2 linked regions of the Siphonobacter curvatus genome follow. The protein of the gene in region 1 interacts with the protein of each later gene in a pairwise test. Links are inferred from orthologs where the notes say so. Each region holds a gene or a part of one and is shown on either strand. Other genes may lie near its edges. The genes, in order: rho and nusG.

Region 1 (12,018 bases):
TCCGTCAAGGTATAAAAATGCCTGGTATAAAATGTAGCCCGTGAAGAACAACGGAGCAATCAACAACAACCCGCGAATGAAGTAACTGACAAAGCGATTGATTATTCTTTTTTTCATGGAAGAAATAGATGGAAGGGGGAATCTATTCTACAATTCGGATTCCTTCGTCAAAGTTCATCGTTCTGTCATTTAAAATCTTACTGACTATAGAAATATAAAAAGAGCCGTACGCTTAGGGGCATACGGCTCTTTTTATATTTCTATTCGTTGTATTACCTAAATTGGCCTAGGTTCTTACTAATGAACGTAGCGTTTAGGTTAGATATCGAAAATCCTGGCCTGCTTCCAGTTTCAGTAAGGTCTCGTACATCAGCCGAATGACTTCTTCTACATCCTGTTTGTGTACGGTTTCTACCGTCGTGTGCATGTACTTGAGCGGCAGAGAGATCAGGGCGGAAGCCGTTCCTTCAGCGGCGTAGGCAAACGAATCCGTATCGGTTCCCGTTGAGCGACTTACGGCCTGCCGCTGAAACGCAATTTGCTTTTCTTCGGCTACTCCGATTAGGAAGTCCAGCAGGTTATTCTGTACGGCCGGACCGTAGCACAACACGGGACCACCTCCGCATTTCAAGTCTCCCTGTTCTTTCTTGTCGTACCGGGGTGACGTAGTATCGTGAGTAACATCGGTACAGATGGCCACGTCCGCTTTCAGGCGACGGGCAATCATCTCAGCCCCGCGAAGACCGATTTCTTCCTGTACGGCATTGACTACATAGAGCGTAAACGGTAGGGAAACGTTATTTTCCTTCAGCATGCGAGCTACTTCGGCAATCATGAAGCCGCCGATCCGGTTATCCAACGCCCGACCTACGTAGTACCGATCGTTGAGTTCCGTCAACTCGTCTTCGAAGGTTACTACACAACCCACGTGAACGCCTTTTTCCTCCAATTCTTTTTTGGTAGCCCCGCAATCGATCGTCAGGTCCGTTACCTTGGGAGCGGTGTCCTTTGCCAGATCGCGTACGTGAATGGCAGGCCAGCCGAAAATGCCTTTGACGATTCCTTTTTTGGTGTGAATATTGACACGCTTGGACGGAGCAATCACGGCATCCGAACCACCATTCCGACGGACGTAGATGTACCCATCATCGGAAATGTAATTAACAAACCAGGAAATTTCATCCGAGTGTGCTTCGATCACCACCTTATACGGCTGCCCGGGATTAATAATGCCTACTACGGTGCCGTAAGTATCGACGATATAGTCGTCAATGTAAGGTTTAAGATAATCCAGCCAAATCCGTTGTCCTGCGGCTTCAAATCCCGTTGGAGAAGGGTTATTCAGGTATTGATAGAGAAAGGTTTTGCTACTTTCAGTCATAATAGGATGGAAAATGATAATGATGTGTAGGTACTAAGAACGAAAAAACCAGCAAAATTACGCATGATTCGTTCGCTGAATGGTACTAAAAATTCGGACCGTTTACCTTCCTTTTCGCAGTTCGTCCTGCCATTCTTTCAGTTCCACCCAACGTCCCTGCGTAGCTAATTTGGCCTGATCAGGCCAGGTCGTAGGATCATGCATCTGAAACCGGGAACCGGCGGCATTCAGGATTTCTTTAATCCGCTCGGGCGAAGTAGCGGCTAGCTGGGTGAAGCTGGAAATACCTTCATTATTTAACAGCTGCTCGATTTTGGGACCGATCCCTTCTATCACTTTCAGATCATCCGGTTCTTCGTATAAGATCGGAGCGGCCGTTCCGGTTGTGATTCCCGGAATCCCTTCCGCCGGCGTTATGTCCATCGGAATTTCCATCAACGGCAGTTCTTCCACAACAACGGGAACGGGTGGTTTCGGCTTGGGCGGATTCGTCTTTGACTCGCGACAATGCTCCAATTCTACCCGTTTGGTAGCAATTTGCATTTGCATCGCGTCGATCTTACCGTGTAAAGCCCGGCGGCCCAGTAACCAGCCTAAACCGGCCGCCAAACTCATAAACGTGACCGCTTCGAGCACGGCAATGGGAATATTCTGACTTAACGATTGTACAAGTAGCATAGTTGATGTCGAAGGATGAAGCTCTGTTTATTCTTTTCCTTTTTGCAATTCCTGTTGCCAGGCCCGAAGTTCATCCCACTTGCCTTCCTGAGCCAGGCGAGCCTGACGGGGCCAGGTATTGGGATCCTGAATCTGAAACCGGGAACCCGCCGCCCGCAGAATAGACATGACGTGCGAGGGTTCGGCTACGGCTAGCTGAGCAAATGTTTTGATGCCGGCTTCGTGCAGAAGCTTTTCAATTTTCGGGCCAATTCCTTCAATTTTTTTGAGGTCATCTTCTTCGTGCGGTACGGCAGCGAGCGGCTGTATGGCTTCTTCCGCGGGTGGAGCCACAATGGGTTCGGGCAGCGGACCGGCGGTTCGAACCGGCGGCTTGGGTACGTACAGACCTTTATGACACTGATCCAGGTCAAACTCAATCTGGCGAATTTCCGCTTCGAGATGATGGAGTGTATTCTTACTTTTCAGAAATCCAATCAGGTACCCCAGGATACCCGCCCCCAGCAGAAAAAGTAGGTGTTGAAGCCACGCACTTTCCAGTTGTAAGGGATTAAAATGTTCATACATAATTGCAGTGATTTGAAGGATAAGTCAACCTGCCAAAATGGCTAGTGCTTACATTTTTTGTTCCTGAACAACGATCGTAACCCGACGGTTGGCTTTTCTGCCCGCAGGCAGGGCGTTATCGGCAATGGGTTGCGTTTCGCCTTTTCCATCGGTTACCAGCTGTTCGCTTTTTATGCCTTTCCGGATGAATTGTTTCTTTACCGCTTCCGCCCTACTTTTCGATAAACGCAGGTTATGATCGTCGGGCCCTTCGCTGTCGGTATGACCAATCAGTGTCAGGCGTTTATCTGGATGCTGTTTCAGGTATTTCTTCGCTTCCTCAAAAAATTTATCGTTGTCTTTTGTCCGAATAAATTGGTTACTACTAAGCGGGAAATATAAATCCATGGGTTTGAAAATCCCTTCATACGTAGCGGCAGCCGCTAGTTCTTCTTCGGTTTGTCCTTTTGGTGCTCGTAAGACGGGGGCAGGTTCAGGTGATTCAGGTGTAGCGGGTTCAGATACTGCGGGCTCGGCTAAGCTGGTTTCAGCAACCGTATTCGGGAGTTCAGTGGCACCTGCAAAGGCAAACCCAGCTCCGTAAATGGAATCGGCCGGACTAAAGGCCAGATCCAACTGTTTGGCATCGATTCGCACCTGTGGCTGCGGGACGCCAGCCTTCACAAAATACTGACGGATGGCATCGGCCCGGGCCTGTCCCAGGGTCGGGAAAGACGTATTATTTTCCTCAATGGAGGAATAAAATCCGGTAACGGTTAGAATCTTCTTGGGGTTTTGTTTCAGATAACCGGCCAGAGCCTGTAGTTGGGGCTCGACGGCTCCGGTCACGACTCGTCCGTTTGACCGGCCAAAACTCAGGTTGTTCTCGGAAGTAACGTGAAAATGAGAGCCATCCTGAATATCCAGGGCAGGACTGATAAAGGCTTCCGAAGATTCCGTTTTCGTAAGAGGTTTGGGGTTTCCATCACACAATTGTTTAATCTGACAGACGTGCCAGTAAGTCCCTCCGGCTATCCAGCCGATGAGTACCAGCCATGTCAGGGTTTTGGCGATTGACATACAGAAGGTTAGCTAATAAATGTACCGATAAACATAAACTTGTTTTCTTAGACTAAGCTTCAGGATGTGGGAGTCATTCACGATTCGGAGCAGCGAAAAAAGACAGAAGCCTAATCGAAAGCAACAAGAATTGAATGATAAATGCAAATTTACTTTCGATTCCAATCTTGCCCCACTTTACACAAGTGTTTGGCAGGATCACTTAAAAAGCAACCGTATTTAACGGAAAAAGTTATAAAAAAAGCCTCACCCGTAGGCGAGGCTTTTTTTATACACTTATCGTAAGGTCAAATCTTAGCGATTCATTGACAACAGGAACTCTTCGTTCGAACGGGTACCTCTCATTTTTTCGAGCAGGAACTCCATCGATTCCACCGAGTTCATGTCGGACATATACTTCCGCAAAATCCAAACACGCTTAAGCGTTTCGGGATCCATGAGCAGATCTTCGCGACGTGTACCCGAAGCCGGCACGTCAATGGCAGGGAACATCCGGCGGTTGGACAGTTTCCGATCCAGCTGGAGTTCCATGTTACCCGTACCTTTGAATTCTTCAAAGATTACTTCGTCCATCCGGCTTCCGGTTTCGATCAGGGCCGTAGCGATGATCGTCAGCGAACCACCGTTTTCCACGTTACGGGCTGCTCCGAAGAAGCGTTTGGGTTTGTGTAAGGCGTTGGCATCTACCCCACCCGAGAGAATCTTACCGGAAGAGGGTACCACGGTGTTATACGCACGGGCCAGACGCGTAATGGAATCTAGCAGAATCACGACATCGTGACCGCATTCTACCATCCGCTTGGCTTTTTCCAGGACCATGCTGGATACTTTCACGTGACGGTCCGCCTGTTCGTCGAAGGTGGAAGAAATCACTTCCGCTTTCACACTACGCTGCATATCAGTTACCTCCTCGGGACGTTCGTCAATCAGCAGAATTATTAGGAACACTTCCGGGTGGTTACGGGCAATGGCGTTGGCAATTTCTTTCAATAATACCGTTTTACCCGTTTTAGGCTGAGCAACGATCATCCCCCGTTGTCCTTTTCCAATCGGAGCGAACAAATCGAGAATACGGGTAGAATTTTCGCGGCCCGAAGTAAACAGGTTCAGTTTTTCCGTCGGGAACAGCGGCGTCAGGTATTCGAATGGAATCCGATCCCGAATTTCTTCCGTTGTTTTTCCATTTACGGATTCAACCCGTAACAAAGCAAAGTATTTTTCTCCTTCTTTCGGCGGGCGAATGGCTCCGCGTACGGTATCCCCCGTTTTCAAGCCGAACAGCTTGATTTGGGAAGGAGACACGTAAATATCATCGGGGGAAGCCAGGTAGTTGTAATCCGCCGACCGCAGGAAGCCGTATCCACCATCGGACATGATTTCGAGTACGCCTTCGTTTTCAATCAGGCCATCAAACTCCCGGATATGCTGGTTATAGTTTCGCTTCACCTGCTGCTGCAATTGCTGCGAACGCGGGTTGGGCTGCAAAGGCTGACCACTTTCGTCGGTACGACCTTCACGGGGCTCACGAGTAGTGGGACGGTTTGATTCAGGGCTTACCGGATTGGCTGCCGGTGCCGATTCGCTTTCCGAAGGCATCACTTCCATCGTGGACTGATACGCTTCATCCAATGAGAAATCATTTGCCAATTCAGCGGGGATTTCCATTTCATCTACGGGCTCAAATGCCTGCTCCTGCTCTTCTGTCACCGGCATAACCGATGTGGGTATAGTATCAGGTAGCTCCTCGGAAACACCACCCCGACGAATACGGGTGCGTTTGTGGCGATTTTCGGATTCCGTTTGGGCCGTCGTAGTAGGTAGTACTTCAACCGGAGCAGGCTCGGGTTGAGATGCAGGAATCAATGCAGCGGGGCTTTCTTGAACTTCCTCTGGTACTTCTGAACTTATAGATTCCGCTTCGGGAGCGGAAGGTGCAGCGGGCTCTTGGGCCGTTTTTCGTGTACGACGAGCCCGTGGTTTATCGGATGCTGCTGGCATAGGGGTAGGACTAGCGGGCTTCTCTTGGGAAGTTTGCCGCTCTAAAATTTTGGTAATGAGTTCGGATTTGGACAGTTGGGTTGGATTGGATATACTCAACTCCCTTGCGATTGCTCTCAATTCGGACAGCAGCCGCAAACTCAGCTCTTCTGATGTATACATGAAAAATACGTATCAATCACGGCCGTGCCGGAATAGAATGAAACAGGATAGTCAGGCGAAATTGATAAATGCGTTGGGTTCTTTCGAATTCATTCACAGGAGGGTAAAAGCTACTACTGTCGGGGAAGAGGATGGTTCCGGCTTCTGGGATGCGTCGCTGGGGTGAATGAATTGCAAAGGTAAAATGTTCTTCAGCAATTTGTCAATATCTCTATGTAAACTTTTTTAGGACAGCGAATTATCACTGACGGACTGGGTTTGAAAATCATTTTTAAGATTTACAGTGCTGATTGGGCTGGCAAAGCGAACATCATTTGCTTCGACAATCTGCATAATTTTAAAATTCAGCTCTTCCTTCACGCGATTAAAGGTCCGGAAATCACTGGTTTCTACATGATAAATGATCAACACGTCAAATGATTGATCGCCGAAGGTATCGAAACGAACGCTTCCGGGCTTGTTTTTGGTAAATTCATGGGCATCAATAGCGTCCTGAATCTGATCAATCACTTGCTTTAAAGCCACCGCAGACGTTTTTAAATCCAGACGAATGGTGTATTTCGCTCGTCTGAACTCCCGCTGACTCTGGTTTTCCAACATTTGAGAGACAATCAAACGATTGGGAACAGTCATCATACTTCCGTCTACCGTGCGTATACGTGTACTGCGAAACCCGATTTTTTCGACGTCGCCCATCGTCTGGCTAATCTGAATGGAATCGCCAACGACAAAGGATCCATCGGCAAAGATGGTAAAGGAAGCGATCAGGTTTTCGAGCGTTTCGCGGGCAGCCAGAGCGACCGCGATACCTCCAATACCCAACCCTGCAATCAGCGTCGCAACATCAATATTAAAAATCTTGCCTGTGATGATTAATCCGGAAATTACCACCACCAGTACAATCAGAATGTCCTTCAGAAAAGGTACTAACTGATCGTCTACTCTGGTTTCGGTCCGTTCGGCCCTTCGTTTGAATACGACAGCCAGAAACTTAACGAAACGAATCACAGCCCACGTCAGAGCCAGGATAAGCAAACTTTTATAAATCCGGTAAAGGATGAGTCGAATGCCAAACTCGGTTTTGTGAGCTAAACCCCAGTGGATGGGAATACGGATCAGGTCGAAAGCAAAATACACCATGACCAGTAAAAAAACGTATTCCAGCGGACGGCGTAATAGTGCGACAAACTCCTGTACACTTACTTCGTTTTCCCGGGAGACTTTGCGAACGACGGCAAAAAGTACCTGGCTGAGTAAACGTCCAATGGGGCGACGCAGTAAGGTACCGACTAGCAGAGTACCAATAAAACCAAAAAAATTGAACCAGTGATTACCTGGAAGTACTTTATTTAAAAATTCCTGAAACGGTTCCATTCGAACTGAACGGGATTGTAAGCCTTAGCACGACGAAGACGCCAGTTGCTCTTTCCAATACCGGTAGGCTTCGGGGGTATCAACGCTAATTAACTCTGAGGGCTGCGGGGGACACAGAAGTGTAACGTCGGAAGTTGTTAAAAATTTCCGCAAGCTTAAATGATTTTTTTCAAATAATAAGCGAATCAGCGAAAAACTCCTGGGTTCGTAAATCGTTACCAGGGGTTCCGGTAACGCATCAGCCCCGGCAAAAGCGGTTGCCAGACTTGCGGAGTTACGATTTTGCACTAACGATTCCAGTGTAACGTGCTGAACGAGTGGCATATCCACTGCTAAGACCAACCAGGCCACGGAGGAATTGGTTCCGAATGCCGTAAGTAATCCGCCCATGGGCCCTTGCTGGTACGAATCGATCTGACAATTTTCAACGGCTGGCCGTTGCTGCTCCGGATTTACGGATACGTATACGCATTCGCAGTACCGTTGCAGAAGTTCATAAGCTCGTTTCCATTGCGGCTGGTTCCCGTACGGAAGCCAGGCTTTATCCGTACCCATACGAGTACTTTGTCCGCCGCCCAGTACCAGTCCCCAGAGCGGTGGCGTCACCTCGGTATCGGGAAGTAAAGCCATAGGTGCGTATTATTTTCCCTGAAAATCGGATTTGCCGCCGGTTTTTTTCAGCAAACGGGTTTCCTCAATGACGATCTCATGGGACAGAGCCTTACACATGTCATACACCGTCAGAGCAGCAATGGTGGCTCCGGTGAGTGCTTCCATTTCTACGCCCGTTTTCGCTTCCAGGGCACAGGTACAGTCAATCTGCACCCGATCTTCAATGACTTCGATCTGAAATTTACAGGAATCGAGCCCCAGTGGATGACAGAACGGAATCAGCTCTGACGTTTTCTTGGCCCCCATCGTTCCGGCAATAATGGCCGTATGGAAAACGGGACCTTTCTTGGTACGAATGTCGCCATCCTGCAAGGCCGCCAGTACGGCCTCGGGCAGACGCACCACACTACGGGCCGTAGCCGTACGCCGCGTTACGGCTTTATCGCCCACGTCTACCATGGTTGGATTGGCCTGTTCGTCAAGATGAGTGAAGCTCATAAGGTGTGTTTTCAAAAGTCAATAAAAAACGCGTATCCGGGAGTTGTTCCCCTGATACGCGTTCAAATGTACTTTTTTTACGGATTATCGGGCACCCGGAGGGCAGTTTTTCAGCAAAAAGTCCGTATAGGTTTTAGACAAGTGTTGAGACGTTCCCTGACCTTCGGAAATACTGTGCGTCCGGTTCGGATAAATCATCAGACTGAACAATTTACCCGCTTTGATCAGTTCGTTGATCAATACTTCCGCATTCTGGTAATGAACGTTGTCATCGCCCGTACCGTGAATATACAGCAGATTACCCTTCAGATTTTTCACGTGACTGATCGGTGAACCTTTCAGATAGTCGGCCTCGGCTTCTGCCGGAATACCCATGTAGCGTTCCTCGTAAATGTTATCGTACAAATGCAGGTTCGAAATGGCCGCAATGGCGATACCGGTCTGATATACGTCCGGGTACTGCATCAAGGCGTTCAGGGTAGACATCCCACCCCCACTCCATCCCCAGATGGCAATCCGGTCTTTATCGACAAAGGGCCATTTGATGACTTCCTGCGTAGCCAGGGCCTGATCTTTGGCGTTGATAATGCCATTGTTCCGGTAAATGGCTTTCCGCCACTCCCGACCCTTCGGAGCGGGCGTACCCCGGTTATCCAGTGAAATGTAGATGTATCCTTTGTCGGCCATACTACCCTGAAACAGACGGTTGTAACCCACGCCAAACTGATCGGTTACCGTGGCCGAAGCGGGTTCGCCGTAGACATAAAACACCACTGGATACCGTTTGGTCGAATCAAAATTGGTCGGTTTCACCATCCAGCCGTCCATTACGGTTCCTTCGGAGGTTTTTACCTGGAAGAATTCGACTTTCATCCGGCCGGGTTTTAATTCCGGCAGACTTTTGCCATCCGCGGCTTTGTGCGAAGGCAGACTGATGAAGCTCTGCGTCGGCTGCGTATTAGCCGAGGAGAAATCGTGCTGAGCCCACAAACCGTTGGGAGAAATTTCGTAGTCATTCGTGCCCGCATACGTGGCCGGGGTCAGGCGTTCAGCTTTTCCTTTACCATTGAGCTTCAGGCGGTACAGATACTGCTGCGTGGCGTTGGTGGGGGAAGCAGAAAAGTATACCCAACCGTTTTTCTCATCCACCGTATAGATTTTAATAATGTCGTATGGTTCTGCTGAAACGAGCGTTTCCTTGCCCTCTTTTGTAACGCGGTACAATTGACGCCAGCCACCTTTTTCGCTCAGGTACAGGAATTCTTTGTTACCCGCCAGCCAGTACCAGTTGGTCACTTCGCTTTCGGCCCAGTTACTACGAACGTCTACCCAGGCGTCGTCCTTTTCGGTGTTGATGGCCTTCGCCGTTCCCGTGGTTCCATTGGCTACGTAGAGCGTACTAACCTGTTGACGACGGTTCAATTGCTGAATGAGCAGTTCCTGACTTCCCGGAATCCATTCCATACGGGGCAGCAGGTTGTTATCCGGCTCACCGGGAATCTGAATTGGTGTAATTTTTCCCGTAGCTACTTCTACCGTTTTCACAAACGTTGGAGACGGTTTCTCGCCTGCTTTCGGGTATTCAACGGGGACGTTAAAGGAGTACGTTGAATCTGTATTGTTGATCATCAGGAAGTTCCGGATCTTGCGGGCATCCACCGTCCAGAACGCGATGTACTTGCCATCGGGCGACCAGCGAAAGCCATCGCGGCAGTCGAGTTCTTCTTCGTACACCCAATCGAAGGTACCATTAATCAAACGATCCGTACCATCCGTAGTGAGGGCTTTGGCCGTTCCCGTACTCAGGTCTTCTACGTACAGGTTATGACCGGAAACGTAGGCCGCCTGCGTACCATTGGGCGAAAGCTTGGCAAACATCAGCGAGCTTTCAGGCCGTGATGCTCCGAGTTTTTTCAGGGAATTACTGGCCAGATCCAGCACGTAATAATCACCCCGGGTCGGGTACCGCCACACGCGTTTGGCATTGGTATAGAGAACGGCTTTTTTGAGGGTAGGCAGGTAATCAAACGCCAGTACGCGAATGGGCTGCGTAGCACCCTGCGGAATGAGCTGCTCTTTTTTAATAAGCGTCGTTTTCGTACCCGTTTTTACGTCAACCTGTACGAGCTCGCCACTTTGAAACTGCCAGTACGCATTTCCATCGGGCGACCAGTGAAACTTGCGGGCATCCAGGATGGTCAGGGCCTGGGGGCCATACGGCTCGGTACTGGGCTGAGCCAGCGATACCACCGAAACCAGTAAAATGATCAGGGGGATTAGGAAGGACTGTTTTCTCATAAACTTGGTTTTGCATGTGTGACTGGAACCGGTTCTCAACGTTATCCTTATCAGCTGGGGTCAGAGCGGTTTTCCGACGATCACAATTCCACAAAGAGAACCAAGAAAATTAATATTTACAAAGCATTCGCCGACCGAAGCATTGATTGAATAGACATCCTCTCCCATCTTTGAGTTTCATTTGTTCGCTGCTGCTCTTATGCTTTCCGTACACGAAGCTTTTACTACTGTTTTTTCCCAGACGATTCACTGGGGTACTGAATCGGTCTGGCTCCACGAAGCCGGCGGACGCGTGCTGGCAGAAGCCATTACGGCCGACCGTGATTTCCCGCCTTTTGACCGGGTAACTATGGATGGTATTGCTTTATATCTGGAAGCTCCCATTCAGGAGGGTTTATTCCGGATTGAAGCCACGCAATACGCGGGCGAGGCGGCCAAACACCTCATCTCCCGGGCTTCGGCTATCGAAGTGATGACCGGGGCGGTATTGCCCGAAGGAACCAATACGGTGGTTCGTTACGAAGATCTTGTTTTTTCTAATTACGGAGATAAACGCTTCGCGGCCCTGCAAAATCTGGTTACGCCCGGACAGAATATTCACATCCAAGGCAGTGACCGTATAACGGGTGAAGTGCTCATTCCGACGGGTACACGCCTGGGATCATCCGAAATCGGAATCCTGGCTTCCGTGGGAAAAACGCAGGTACTGGTTGAAAAACGCCCCAAAGTGGCTCTGATTTCGACGGGAGATGAATTAGTGGAAGTCAACCAGACGCCCCTGCCCCACCAGATTCGCCGGTCAAGCGGTTACCAGCTGGCGGCGGCTTTGCAACAAATCGGGTTTTCGAGCCAATTGTTTCACCTACCCGACCTTCCAGAATCCCTGGAGACGAACATTCAGGATATTATGAATCGTTTTGAGATCCTGATTCTAACGGGGGGTGTGTCGGCGGGTAAAAAAGATTTCATCCCCGCTACGCTGGAAAAACTGGGCGTACAAAAGCATTTTCATCAGGTAGCCCAGCGACCGGGAAAACCGCTGTGGTTTGGCACGCGGGGTACGCAGCATGTAGTCTTTGCCCTGCCCGGGAATCCCGTATCGACGTTTGTTTGCTTTTTACGGTACGTTCGCCCCTATCTCGTCCACGAATCAGCAGTTCCTGCCAAAGCCGTACTGGCGGAAAATCTCGTATTTAAACCTAATCTCACGTACTTCGTACCCGTAGCCGCTAGTTTTGCTGAAGATGGCCGACTCATGGCCCAACCGCTCAAAGGCTCCGGTTCCGGCGATTTCGCGAATTTGCTGGATTGTACGGGGTTTCTGGAACTACCCGCCGATCGCTCGGAGTTTCAGGCGAATGAAGTATTCCCGTATCTGGCGTTTCGGTAAA
Region 2 (11,780 bases), on another replicon or contig:
ACAAACCCTTACTGAATCGAGTATTGGCTTGGGCTATTGCTTTGTCGGTAGTTCAGGTCTTGATGGGTACCCAGGTACGTGAAGCGATTGATGAAGTTATCTTCCGCATTGGTTACGAGAATCGTAGCCAATGGATCGAACAGGCTAGTCAATCCGGGCTTTGGTTTTACGTACACCGGTCTTTTTCACTACTTGTTCTTTTCGTCCATGGTTGGTTTATCAAAGCCCTGTGGCAGTCTACCCGTCAGGACGGCTTACTGAAATCCTACGCTAAAGCAATGTTGGCTTTAGTGGTTGTTGAAATTCTGACGGGTATAGGAATGGCGTACTTCTCCATTCCTGCTTACTTACAGCCCGTACACCTTACACTGGCATTGGTTATGCTGGGCGTACAATTTGTAGCTTATTTACTACTGAATGCCGAACGTGTGTTCGGTACCATTAAAGCGGCATCGACTGATTCGTATTCAGCGGCCTTAGGAACGAGCAATGTCTGAAGTAAAAACGAGTGTATTAGAACTTACCTGGCAGGAAAAAGCGAAAGCATATGTTGAATTACTCAAGCATCGCCTGAGTAGCTTTGTTGCTTTGTCCGGAGCCTTCGGTTATTATTTGGCGGTTAAAGAAGTAGACTGGGCGAAACTAATCCTCATTACAATCGCCGGATTCTTCATTACAGCCGCTTCGAACATCATCAATCAGATTTACGAGAAAGACAGCGATGCGTTGATGAAACGTACGCGTAATCGGCCTCTACCTTCGGGACGATTGACGGTACGTGAGGCCACGATCTATTGTTTGTTGCTGATTGTGTTCAGTCTTTTTCTATTCGTCCATTTCTTCAATTTTCGCTCAGCTATTGTAGCTATTCTTTCGGTCATCTTATACGGGTTTGTCTATACGCCCTTAAAGCGTTCTGGACCGATTGCTGTATTCGTAGGAGCCATTCCCGGAGCTTTACCTCCGATGATTGGCTGGGTAGCCGCTACGAATCAATTTGGTTGGGAACCAGGTGTACTGTTTGCCATCCAGTTTTTCTGGCAGTTTCCGCATTTCTGGGCACTAGCCTGGATGATCGATGAAGATTACAAACAGGCGGGAATTCAGTTATTACCCTACAAAGGAGACAAAGGAGCGAAAACGGCCCGGGCTATCATTGGCTATACCTTGTTTCTCGTACCCCTAGGCTGGATTCCTTATGAGTTAGGAATTACGGGCATCGCTTCAGCCATCATCGCTACGCTGGGTGGACTTCTTTTCTTGGGCCATGCCTTTTACTTAAAGCGAGAAATTAGTGATGCCGCCGCTCGCCGCTTGTTTTTTGTTTCCATTACCTATCTGCCGATTCTCCAAATCGTGTTTTTATTGGATAAAGCTTAACGTAGCTTTTTAACGTAATCGCAGCATTTACATCGTCATGAATACTGAAATAACATCTGCTCCAAGTTTGATGGAAGAAGCCAAACCCACCTTTTCGTTCCATCCTAAAAAATTCATGCTCTGGCTGACCATAGCCGCCATCACCATGTCCTTTGCGGGCTGGACGAGTGCGTATTTGGTACGTCGGGCAGAAGGCAACTGGCTTGAGTTTGAAATACCAATGATTTTCTGGTATAGTACTGGCGTTCTGCTGGTCAGCAGTCTTTTTATGCATTTATCGGTACGAGCTGCAAAAAAAGACCAATTTGGCCAACTCAAAACAGCGATTTCGATTACTTTTGCACTCGGCTTGGTGTTTCTGTATCTGCAAGTAGAAGGTTTCTACGAGTTAGTTCATCAGAAATTATTCCTGGTTGGCAATCCAGCCGTTTCTTTTTTTGACGTATTGATTTTCATTCACGGCCTGCACATCATTAGTGGTCTGATTGTTTTAATCTTTGCTTTTGTGGCAGCCTGGCGAATGCAAATCCACGCCAAGAAAAGAGACCGTATTGAAATGGCAGCGATGTATTGGCACTTTTTAGATGCTTTATGGCTGTACCTTTTCATCTTTTTGCTGAATTTCCGCTAGTAAAAAAGCCACGATATTACGCCTCTCAACGGAGCGAAAAACGAAATTATTAACTGTAAACTGAATTAGCGTACATGGCAACACACGCTGCTGCTGAACCGAAACAACTATGGCTGGGCGGTGCCGAACCGATGAAAGCCAGCTATGGTAAACTGATGATGTGGTTGTTCCTCTTATCAGATGCCTTTTCTTTCTCTGGCCTGTTAATTGCATATGGACTGGTGCGTTACGCCCACCCAGCATACGACGGGGATGTGGAAAATTTCGTTTTTTCGAATCAGTACTGGCCGATTCCAGAACGCGTATTTGAAGCGGTTCCTTTTTTCCACGGTTATCAGTTACCCCTGGTTTTCGTAGGCTTAATGACCTTCATTTTGATCTTCAGTTCAGTAACGATGGTATTAGCAGTGGAAGCTGGTCACCGGAAAGATAAAGCTGATGTTGAAAAATGGATGTTGTGGACGATCCTGGGTGGTATCACTTTCTTGGGCTCACAAGCTTGGGAATGGGGTCACTTCATCACGGGTACGGATAAGCCGACCATTTTAACGGATGTCATTAACGGCGTACAGGTAACGAAAGAAGTATTCGGAGCGAACCTGCACGTGAACCAGTACGGTCCGCAGCCCTTTGCTGATTTCTTCTTCTTTATTACGGGTTTCCATGGTACGCACGTAACGTCCGGCGTTATTCTAAACATTATCGTTTTCTTTAACGTTTGTATGGGTCTTTACGAACGTCGCGGACACTACGAGATGGTTGAAAAAGTCGGTCTGTACTGGCACTTTGTGGATCTGGTCTGGGTCTTTGTATTTACATTTTTTTACCTGGTATAATCGAAAAGAAATATGGCATCGGAATACACTGAATATGTAGAGAAGAACGGTAAGATGGTAGCCAAACCGCAAACCAAGAAGATTTGGCGTACCTTCTGGATTCTATTGATCATTACTGTTCTGGAATTCGTCGTAGCGTTTTCGTTACCTCACCATATGCACTTGCTGAAAGTATCCATCTTCGTGGGTATGACCATTGTAAAGGCAGCATACATCATGGGTGAATTCATGCACTTGTCGGGTGAAACCAAGAGTTTATTCTGGACCATTATTGTTCCGCTCGTTTTCATCGCGTGGTTAGTACTGGCTCTGCTGATGGAAGGTGGTTTCATCTCTTCTTACTAAGCGTTCGGTCTAGAACGAATCAGAAGCGTACATTCGCTTCATGAGGAGCAATAGCTATGTGGAATATTAAAAAAGCCGGAATCCTAATCTTGATGTTAGTGATTCCGGTTTTATTCTTTTTGTGGATTCGTTTCGGTGGCGTCAATCATTATTCGCTACCCCGGTATTTTCCACTACGGGATACCTTAACGAATCAGGTAATCATCAAAAAAAATGGCCCGAATCGAGCCTGGTGGGAACCTGAACAGGATACGCTTTATCATACGATTCCAGCATTCAATTTACTGAATCAGGATAGTACCTGGGTCACTGGTGATTTACTGAAAGGAAAAATTGTCGTAGCCGATTTCTTCTTTAGTCGTTGTCCAACGATTTGTCCGAAGATGTCTACGCAATTGAACCGGATTCAGGATATATTCCTCAATAATCCAGATGTATTGATCGTTTCTCATTCCATTGATCCTACGCATGATACGCCCTCGGTGCTTCGTGCGTACGGAAAACGCTACGACGCTGAACCAGGGAAATGGGTTTTTCTAACGGGTGATAAAGCTCAAATTTATCAGTTGGCTATCAAAGGCTATAAACTAGCGGTACAGGATGATCATGCCCAAACGGCGGACGCTTTTACGCATGATAGCAAACTAGTACTAGTGGACAAAGAAGGCGTCATACGGGGCTATTACGATGGTGAGGATAAGGAAGAAATTGATCGCTTAATTCTTGAAGTTAGAGTACTGCTGGATATTTATAAAAAACGAGAATCCAAATGAGTCCATTAACCATACCGCAGGAAAAGCAAAAGAGCTACCTGCGACTCATTCGCATTTTATCGGTGGTTATTCCCCTGGCCGTAGCGGTGCTACTTAATCCGCGTGTGCCGAAGGTACAGATGGGCGAATGGACCAAACTCCTGCCGCATTTAAACGCCTTAATCAATACGGCTACGGCTGTGCTGTTGATCATCGGTTATATCATGATTAAACGGGGCAATGTCGCAGCTCACCGCCGCGCCATGCAAACGGCTTTCGTGCTGGGTTCGTTATTTCTGGTCTCGTACGTTTTATACCATCTCACCAATGAATCTACTGCTTTTGGTGGAGTAGGGGTGGGCGTGCGAACTTTTTATTATGTCATTCTAGTTAGCCATATTGTATTATCCATTGTGGTGGTACCTTTTGTGCTGCTGGCGGTGTATTATGCGTGGAGTAATCAGATTCCCCGGCACAAGCGAATTGTGAAAGTGACGTATCCCGTATGGCTGTACGTATCTGTAACGGGCGTGATTGCTTATTTGATGATTAGTCCGTATTACCAATAAAGTTTTCGAGACGAATGAAACGTTTGCTGGCTTCTGGAGTACTGGTACTACTTTCTTGTACCCTTACCTTCGCCCAATGTGCCATGTGCCGGGCTTCTGTAGAAAGTACGTATAGTGACGGTCATTACCTAAATGGTTCAGGTTTGAATACCGGGATCTTGTATTTATTAGTAATGCCTTATTTGATTGTGGCTTTGATTGCTTACTTCTGGTACCGTAGTAGCCGAAAGGAATACGCTCAGAAAATGGCACTCTGGCAACGCATGAAAGGGATTAGTCAGTAGTAGTTAAGTTGTAGTGATTGATTTATTGCCGATAAGTAGCCTCCTAGTTTTTGACTAGGAGGTTTTTATTTTTTCACCTTCTTACAATAAATTTTAAAAGGGCTTGCAACCTTTGCAAAGGGCTCTGCATCTACTAAACAGTAAAACTACCCTTATCCCGTCTTGTGAAAATTTTATCTTTATTTCAAACGGAAGAGCAACTGGTAAAGGCCTGTCAGAAGGCTGACCCTAAAGCGCAGCGACGGGTGTACGAAAAGTACTCGGCCCGGATGCTAGCCGTTTGCCGAAGATATTTCAAAGATGAGTATGAAGCGGAAGAATGCATGGTGGAAGGGTTTGTGAAAGTGTTTGAACGCATCAGTCAATTTAAGCTGGAAGGAAGTTTTGAAGGTTGGATTCGTCGAATTGTAGTCAATGAATGTTTGATGGCATTGCGTTCGAAAAAACAGCTGGGCTGGCAAACGAGTTATGATGAAATCCTGTATGAACCCGATCCGCAGCTTCCTGAGACGTCTCTGGAAGTAGCGGACCTGCTTAAACTGATTGATCAGCTGCCTACGGGATACCGAACGGTATTTAACTTATACGCCATTGATGGGTACAGCCATGAAGAAATTGCTCGTACCTTGCAAATAACCGAGAGTACGTCCAAATCGCAATTACACCGGGCTAGAGCGTTGTTACAACGGCTCATTACCGAAACCGATGCCCGGTTGTCAATAAATTATTAATCGTATGAAAGAACCGAAAGAAAATCATCCGATTGACCACTTGTTCGCCCGAAAATTAAAGGACCACGAGCAAGCCCCCCGATCTGAGGCCTGGAATAAGCTGGAGTCACGGCTGAATAATAGCCATACGCAGCGGAAAGGATTGCCTTTGTGGGCTAAGTACTCGGCAGCAGCTTCCGTAGCCGTACTGCTACTAGCGGGTTGGTGGATGATTCAACCCGCTACGACAGCTATGGGGCCAGAGTTAGCAGTAGAAAAGCCTCAAGTAGTAAGGCCTATCACTACTCCTCCGCAAGAAGCAGAACCTGTAGTTACTCCCAATCCCGTTGAAATAACTCCTGAAAGGGCACCGCAGGTAGAGCTGGCTGCCACAAAAAAGAAAGAACCGCGAGCGAAAGCCCTAGAGCCAAGGCCGCAGGCCATACCGGCCCAAGAACAGCTGGTAGCTGCCACACCCGTGACGAGCCCTACACCGCAAACATTAGATACCAAACCTTCCGTATCCGTCGCCCCCAGTGCACCGGTAGAAATGGTCGCTCAGGCGGCTACGAAAACCCAGGAAGTAGCTGAGCAAAAAGTGTTTATAGTCAAAGTAACGGAAACCGACGAAGCGGCCTCGGGTGTAGCCCGAGACGAAGCCCTCGGTAAACGTTCGAAGGGTAAGTTCTTCTCTCGCCTGGCTAAAGGCATTAAGCACATTCAGGAAGGCGAATGGAAAGAAGTGGGTCTAGACGGAAAAACGATTATGGCCCGAACCGAAGACAATCTTTTTAAAAAGAATTAAGCAACCTTTCATACTGATCGGACATCTGGAAGTTAAATCGTTAGAAATATCTTATGAAACGCATCGTTACCGTTTTGCTGGCCTTTCTAGGAACGCTGGGCATGGCTTCAGCCAGTGATATTGTTCGGGATTCGATTATTGTGGTGATGGGAGACAAGTCCCGCATTATCATCTACGGAGAAAATAAAGAGGAGTTGAAAAAGCTCCTTAACTACGATGTAAATCGATTACTGAAGGATGTAGGGGGAAAGATTGACTCTACTTCTCAAGAGGGTACAACGCGAGTAATTTTAGGCGAAGTTGATGGGGACAAATACCGCAAGAGAGGCCGCGGTACCATTACTATTCAAGACCGCCAGATTACCATTGAAGCCAACGGAGATACGACTTATCAGATCAAACGCGTAAAACGTACGCGTCCGTGGTGGCAGAACGATCAGGATAATTTCGTAATATCCTTTGGATTAAACGCGTACGGTAAAAAAGAAGACCTCAACTACAATGCTCAGGACTACGATTTACGGCCCCTGGGATCGCGGTTTTTCTCGCTCGGATTTTACCGAAATCCTACGCTGATTAGGGGAGAGGACGTTGCCTTACGCATGCGATTAGGGTTTGAATTCACTTGGTATAATTTCATGTTTGAAGGTAACAACGTAGCTCGAAAAGGAGCGGAACGCATTGAGTTCACCGAAGCTACGGAACCATTGAAAAAGAGCAAGTTGACGGTATGTTACGTGACCGTGCCCGTTATGCCAACCATTGCTATACGAAAAGGCGTGATTTCGCACATTGGGGCTGGAGGATACGTGGGCTACCGACTGGATAGTTACACGAAAACCAAGACGCAGAATAATAAGAAGGATCATAATCACGCTGGTTACTGGCTGAATGATTTCCGGTACGGCCTGATGGCGGAAATTGGTTTCCGTAACTCTGTTGATCTGTTTTTTCAATATGATCTGAATGAACTATATCAGGAAGCTCGTGGTCCCAAAGTACAAGCCGTTAGTTTCGGCGTTCGCCTGAACTAGGCTTAACGGAAGAGTTAAAAAGGAGTAGCGGAGGAATCGGCTACTCCTTTTTTATAAAACAGAAATTTTTTTCAACAAAGCATAAAAGCTGAAAGGTTTGACAATGAAAGCATTAGCGACTAATGGGGGAGTAGAAAAGGAAACCGACAAGAATTTTTTTTAAGTAGGGTATTGACATGGGCGAAAGATCACTGTACTTTTGCAACTCCAAACCGGAAGGTAACGGGAAAAAGTTCTCTGATACAAGATTAAAGAATTACCATTTGGGGCGATACCAGAGTGGCCAAATGGGGCAGACTGTAAATCTGCTAGCGTATGCTTACGGTGGTTCGAATCCATCTCGCCCCACAATTGATAAGAACCCGTTGGGTCGGGTTCTTATTTTAGTTTAGTCGTATGCGGGCGTAGCTCAGTTGGTAGAGCGGCAGCCTTCCAAGCTGCAGGTCGCGGGTTCGAGCCTCGTCGCCCGCTCAAACATTTGAGCGTTTAGTTTTTAAAATTCTTTCCATTCGGGAAGAATTTTTGTGTAAAGTTTCAGTTACGCTCGTAAGATTTACCCATTACAACGGAGATTTGCTACTTACACAGTAGATCTCAAACGTAAGTAAAGATTATTGCCTTTGTAGCTCAGGGGTAGAGCACTTCCTTGGTAAGGAAGAGGTCAGGGGTTCAAATCCCCTCAAAGGCTCTGAAACTTTCTTTCCGTAGTTTAGGTTGAAAGATCAGGCATTGCGAAATCCCTCTCCGCATAGAGAGGGACTTTTTTCGTAAGGAAAGGTGCAAGTGACTCATTTCGCAAGTACACTTTCATCAATATTAAACCCAATCGCGAAACCGATAATTCTCTTAAAAAATGGCAAAGGAGACTTTTGACCGCTCGAAACCGCACGTCAACATTGGTACAATTGGTCACGTTGACCACGGTAAGACGACTTTGACTGCTGCGATCACTAAAGTTCTTTCTGAGAAAGGTCTGGCCGAGAAGAGAGACTTCTCCCAAATTGACAACGCTCCTGAAGAACGTGAACGTGGTATCACGATCAATACGGCACACGTAGAATACCAAACTGAAAATCGTCACTATGCTCACGTTGACTGCCCTGGTCACGCGGATTATGTGAAGAACATGGTAACGGGTGCTGCTCAAATGGACGGTGCTATCATCGTAGTAGCTGCTACGGATGGTCCGATGCCCCAGACTCGTGAGCACATCCTGCTCGCTCGTCAGGTTGGTGTACCCCAGCTGGTAGTATTCATGAACAAGGTTGACATGGTAGACGATCCAGAATTGTTGGAACTCGTTGAAATGGAAATCCGTGATCTGTTGAGCTTCTACCAATTCGACGGTGATAACATTCCTGTAATCCAAGGTTCTGCTCTGGGTGGTTTGAATGGCGAACCCAAATGGGTTGCTACCATCGAACAACTGATGGACGCTGTAGATAGCTGGATCCCAACGCCTGCTCGTGAAACGGACAAGCCTTTCTTGATGCCGGTTGAGGACGTATTCTCAATCACGGGTCGTGGAACGGTAGCTACCGGTCGTATCGAAACGGGTGTAATCAACTCTGGTGATCCTGTTGAGATCCTGGGTATGGGTGCAGAAAACCTGAAATCTACGGTAACGGGTGTGGAAATGTTCCGCAAAATCCTTGACCGTGGAGAAGCTGGTGACAACGTAGGTCTTTTGCTCCGTGGTGTTGAGAAAACCGATATCCGTCGTGGTATGGTTATCTGTAAGCCTGGTTCAGTGAAGCCTCACAACCACTTCAAAGCTGAGGTGTATATCCTCTCTAAAGAAGAAGGTGGTCGTCACACGCCGTTCTTTAACAAATACCGTCCTCAGTTCTACTTCCGTACCACGGACGTAACGGGCGAGATCATGTTACCTGAGAACGTAGAAATGGTTATGCCTGGTGATAACATCACGATTGACGTAACCCTGATTAACCCCATTGCTATGGATAAAGGTCTGCGTTTCGCAATTCGCGAAGGTGGCCGTACCGTAGGTGCTGGTCAGGTTACTGAAATCCTGTAATTTTAGTATACTCGTAAAGAAAGCGTCTCGTTTCGGGACGCTTTCTTTATTTATAGAGAAAAAGTTTTCAGTTTACTGGAAAATAATTGCCCAGATAGTTGACGAACTCAAAACAAAACTCTATTTTTGCAGTCCCAAAATAAGAGTACATGCACACACGGGCATAGTATAAGGGTAGTACAGAGGTCTCCAAAACCTTCGGTCTGGGTTCGAATCCTGGTGCCCGTGCAACTAAGTTTCAGGTTTAAAGTTTAAAGTACCCCTTGATGAAACACTTTTCGTCAGACTTTAAACTTTAAACCTGAAAACTTTAAACTAAACACATGGAAAAGGTAACGTCTTTGTTTAAAGCTTCCTGGGACGAAGTGACGCAGCATATCACCTGGCCTCCGTTCAAAGATCTCCAATCAAGCTCCTGGTTAGTACTGATTGCTTCATTGATCTTCGCGATCGTAGTAGGACTGATGGATGCCGGTTTCCAGAATTTGCTGGATCTTTTCTATAGCCTCTCCAAGTAAGTAACGCGTTTACAGTTGGCAGTGGTCAGTTTACAGTTGGTACATCCAAGCAGCGTTTACTGAAAACTGAGAATTGGAAACTGAAAACTGAGAAGAATATGAGTAACGTGAATTGGTATGTTTTGCGGGCCGTTTCCGGTCAGGAGAAAAAAGTAAAGTCTTATCTGGAGAATGAAGTAGCCAGACAAGAATTACAAGACTCTGTACCGCAAATTCTGATTCCGTCGGAGAAAATTGTGGAAATGCGGAATGGCAAAAAACGCATCCGTGAAAAAGCATTTTTCCCCGGTTATATCATGATTTCAGCGGACTTGTCCAACGGAGAAGTAATGCACTTGATTACCAGTATGCCCGGTGTAATTGGGTTTCTGGGTAGTAATGATAAAGACAAGAATTCCAAAATTCCTGTTCCCCTGCGAGCTTCTGAAGTAAAGCGAATGCTAGGCCAGGTGGATGAGGTCGTCGAAGAGACTTCTGCTTCATCGGTCTCCTTCCTGAAAGGCGAATCGGTTAAAGTAATGGATGGTCCTTTCAGCGGCTTTACAGGAACCATTGAAGAGATCTTCGACGATAAGAAGAAACTTCACGTAACGGTTAAAATCTTCGGCCGTAATACCCCCGTCGAGTTAAGTTACGCTCAAGTAGAAAAAGAAAGCTAAGACGAACACATAGCTTATCCCAGGGTGTTGTGAGCCACCGGGGTAGATGGCAGTTCAAGCTTCCAAAGAGTTGCCCAAGTTTCGTTTCTGCTTCTTTCGATAGATGCAACGTGGGCTGGATACAGCCCAAAATTTTATCCAAACAATGGCTAAGCAAATCACCGGATACGTCAAATTGCAAGTGAAAGGTGGACAGGCTAACCCATCGCCCCCAATTGGGCCGGCACTGGGTTCCAAAGGTCTGAACATCATGGAATTCTGCAAGCAGTTCAATGCTCGTACCCAAGATAAAATGGGTCAGGTATTGCCTGTACTGATTACCTACTATTCAGATAAGTCGTTTGATTTCGTAATCAAAACGCCTCCTGCTGCTAACCTGCTGCTCGAAGCTTCTAAAGTGAAACTGGGTTCTGCTCAGCCTAACTTGAAGAAAGTGGGCTCAGTAAGCTGGGATCAGGTGAAAACGATTGCTGAAACGAAAATGCCCGATTTGAACTGCTTTACGATCGAAGCTGCTATGAAAATGGTTGCTGGAACGGCTCGCAGTATGGGGATCACGGTTTCAGGTACTGCCCCCTGGCAAGAATAATTTTCCCAACGGGGGAGAGCAGACCTACTTGTAGGAAAGCTCGTCACCACCCCAAAATAGTCCATAAACATGGCAAAGTTAACTAAAAAGCAAAAAGAAGCTCGTTCAAAATTCGACCAGGCTCAGGCATATGAACTGGAGAAAGCTGCGGCGATTTTGAAAGAGATTTCTTACACCAAATTCGATGCTTCAATTGACATTGATGTTCGTTTAGGTGTAGATCCCCGTAAAGCGGATCAAATGGTACGTGGCGTAGTTGCCCTTCCCCACGGAACGGGTAAAGACGTTCGGGTACTGGTTCTTTGTACTCCCGACAAAGTGGAAGAAGCGAAGGCTGCCGGTGCTGACTACGTAGGTCTGGACGAGTATATCGAAAAGATCATGGGTGGTTGGACGGACATCGATGTAATCATCACGATGCCTACGGTAATGGCTAAAATCGGTCGTTTAGGTAAAATCCTCGGTCCCCGTGGTTTGATGCCTAACCCTAAATCTGGTACCGTTACGCTGGAAGTAGGTAACGCCGTTCGCGAGGTGAAAGCCGGTAAAATCGACTTCAAAGTAGATAAAACAGGTATCATCCATACTTCGATTGGTAAAGTATCTTTTGATGCGAATAAGTTGGCTGAG

What was found.
Region 2: the proteins of rho (region 1) and nusG interact in binary tests that used the Escherichia coli proteins (3 or more experiments, as listed by UniProt). The link is inferred for Siphonobacter curvatus from one-to-one orthologs.

What each region holds. Positions count from the first base shown.
Region 1 is NZ_PTRA01000001.1:1,822,169-1,834,186, reverse strand. Bases 3,413-6,385 are described here. They hold rho (transcription termination factor Rho), read right to left. Parts: upstream 5,846-6,385; coding sequence 3,980-5,845; downstream 3,413-3,979. Other genes in these bases: C5O19_RS07505 (mechanosensitive ion channel family protein), read right to left, coding at 6,071-6,385; C5O19_RS07515 (OmpA family protein), read right to left, coding at 3,413-3,685. Also shown: C5O19_RS07535 (DUF502 domain-containing protein), read right to left, coding at 1-117; C5O19_RS07530 (M42 family metallopeptidase), read right to left, coding at 314-1,381; C5O19_RS07525 (hypothetical protein), read right to left, coding at 1,484-2,059; C5O19_RS07520 (helix-hairpin-helix domain-containing protein), read right to left, coding at 2,087-2,626; more of C5O19_RS07515, read right to left, coding at 2,675-3,412; more of C5O19_RS07505, read right to left, coding at 6,386-7,219; C5O19_RS07500 (NTP transferase domain-containing protein), read right to left, coding at 7,244-7,849; cyclic pyranopterin monophosphate synthase MoaC, read right to left, coding at 7,859-8,329; C5O19_RS07490 (S9 family peptidase), read right to left, coding at 8,414-10,627; C5O19_RS07485 (molybdopterin molybdotransferase MoeA), read left to right, coding at 10,827-12,017. UniProt on the Escherichia coli protein: Facilitates transcription termination by a mechanism that involves Rho binding to the nascent RNA, activation of Rho's RNA-dependent ATPase activity, and release of the mRNA from the DNA template.
Region 2 is NZ_PTRA01000007.1:43,609-55,388, reverse strand. The notes cover bases 9,046-11,780. They hold nusG (transcription termination/antitermination protein NusG), read left to right. Parts: upstream 9,046-10,000; coding sequence 10,001-10,561; downstream 10,562-11,780. Other genes in these bases: rplA (50S ribosomal protein L1), read left to right, coding at 11,220-11,780; rplK (50S ribosomal protein L11), read left to right, coding at 10,707-11,150; secE (preprotein translocase subunit SecE), read left to right, coding at 9,708-9,902; tuf (elongation factor Tu), read left to right, coding at 9,046-9,384. In the rest of the region: C5O19_RS23075 (COX15/CtaA family protein), read left to right, coding at 1-497; cyoE (heme o synthase), read left to right, coding at 490-1,380; C5O19_RS23065 (cytochrome c oxidase subunit 3), read left to right, coding at 1,418-2,011; C5O19_RS23060 (cytochrome c oxidase subunit 3), read left to right, coding at 2,086-2,847; C5O19_RS23055 (cytochrome C oxidase subunit IV family protein), read left to right, coding at 2,860-3,192; C5O19_RS23050 (SCO family protein), read left to right, coding at 3,249-3,965; C5O19_RS23045 (DUF420 domain-containing protein), read left to right, coding at 3,962-4,513; C5O19_RS23040 (hypothetical protein), read left to right, coding at 4,528-4,797; C5O19_RS23035 (RNA polymerase sigma factor), read left to right, coding at 4,962-5,528; C5O19_RS23030 (hypothetical protein), read left to right, coding at 5,533-6,312; C5O19_RS23025 (outer membrane beta-barrel protein), read left to right, coding at 6,366-7,346; more of tuf, read left to right, coding at 8,200-9,045. UniProt on the Escherichia coli protein: Part of the processive rRNA transcription and antitermination complex (rrnTAC). The complex forms an RNA-chaperone ring around the RNA exit tunnel of RNA polymerase (RNAP).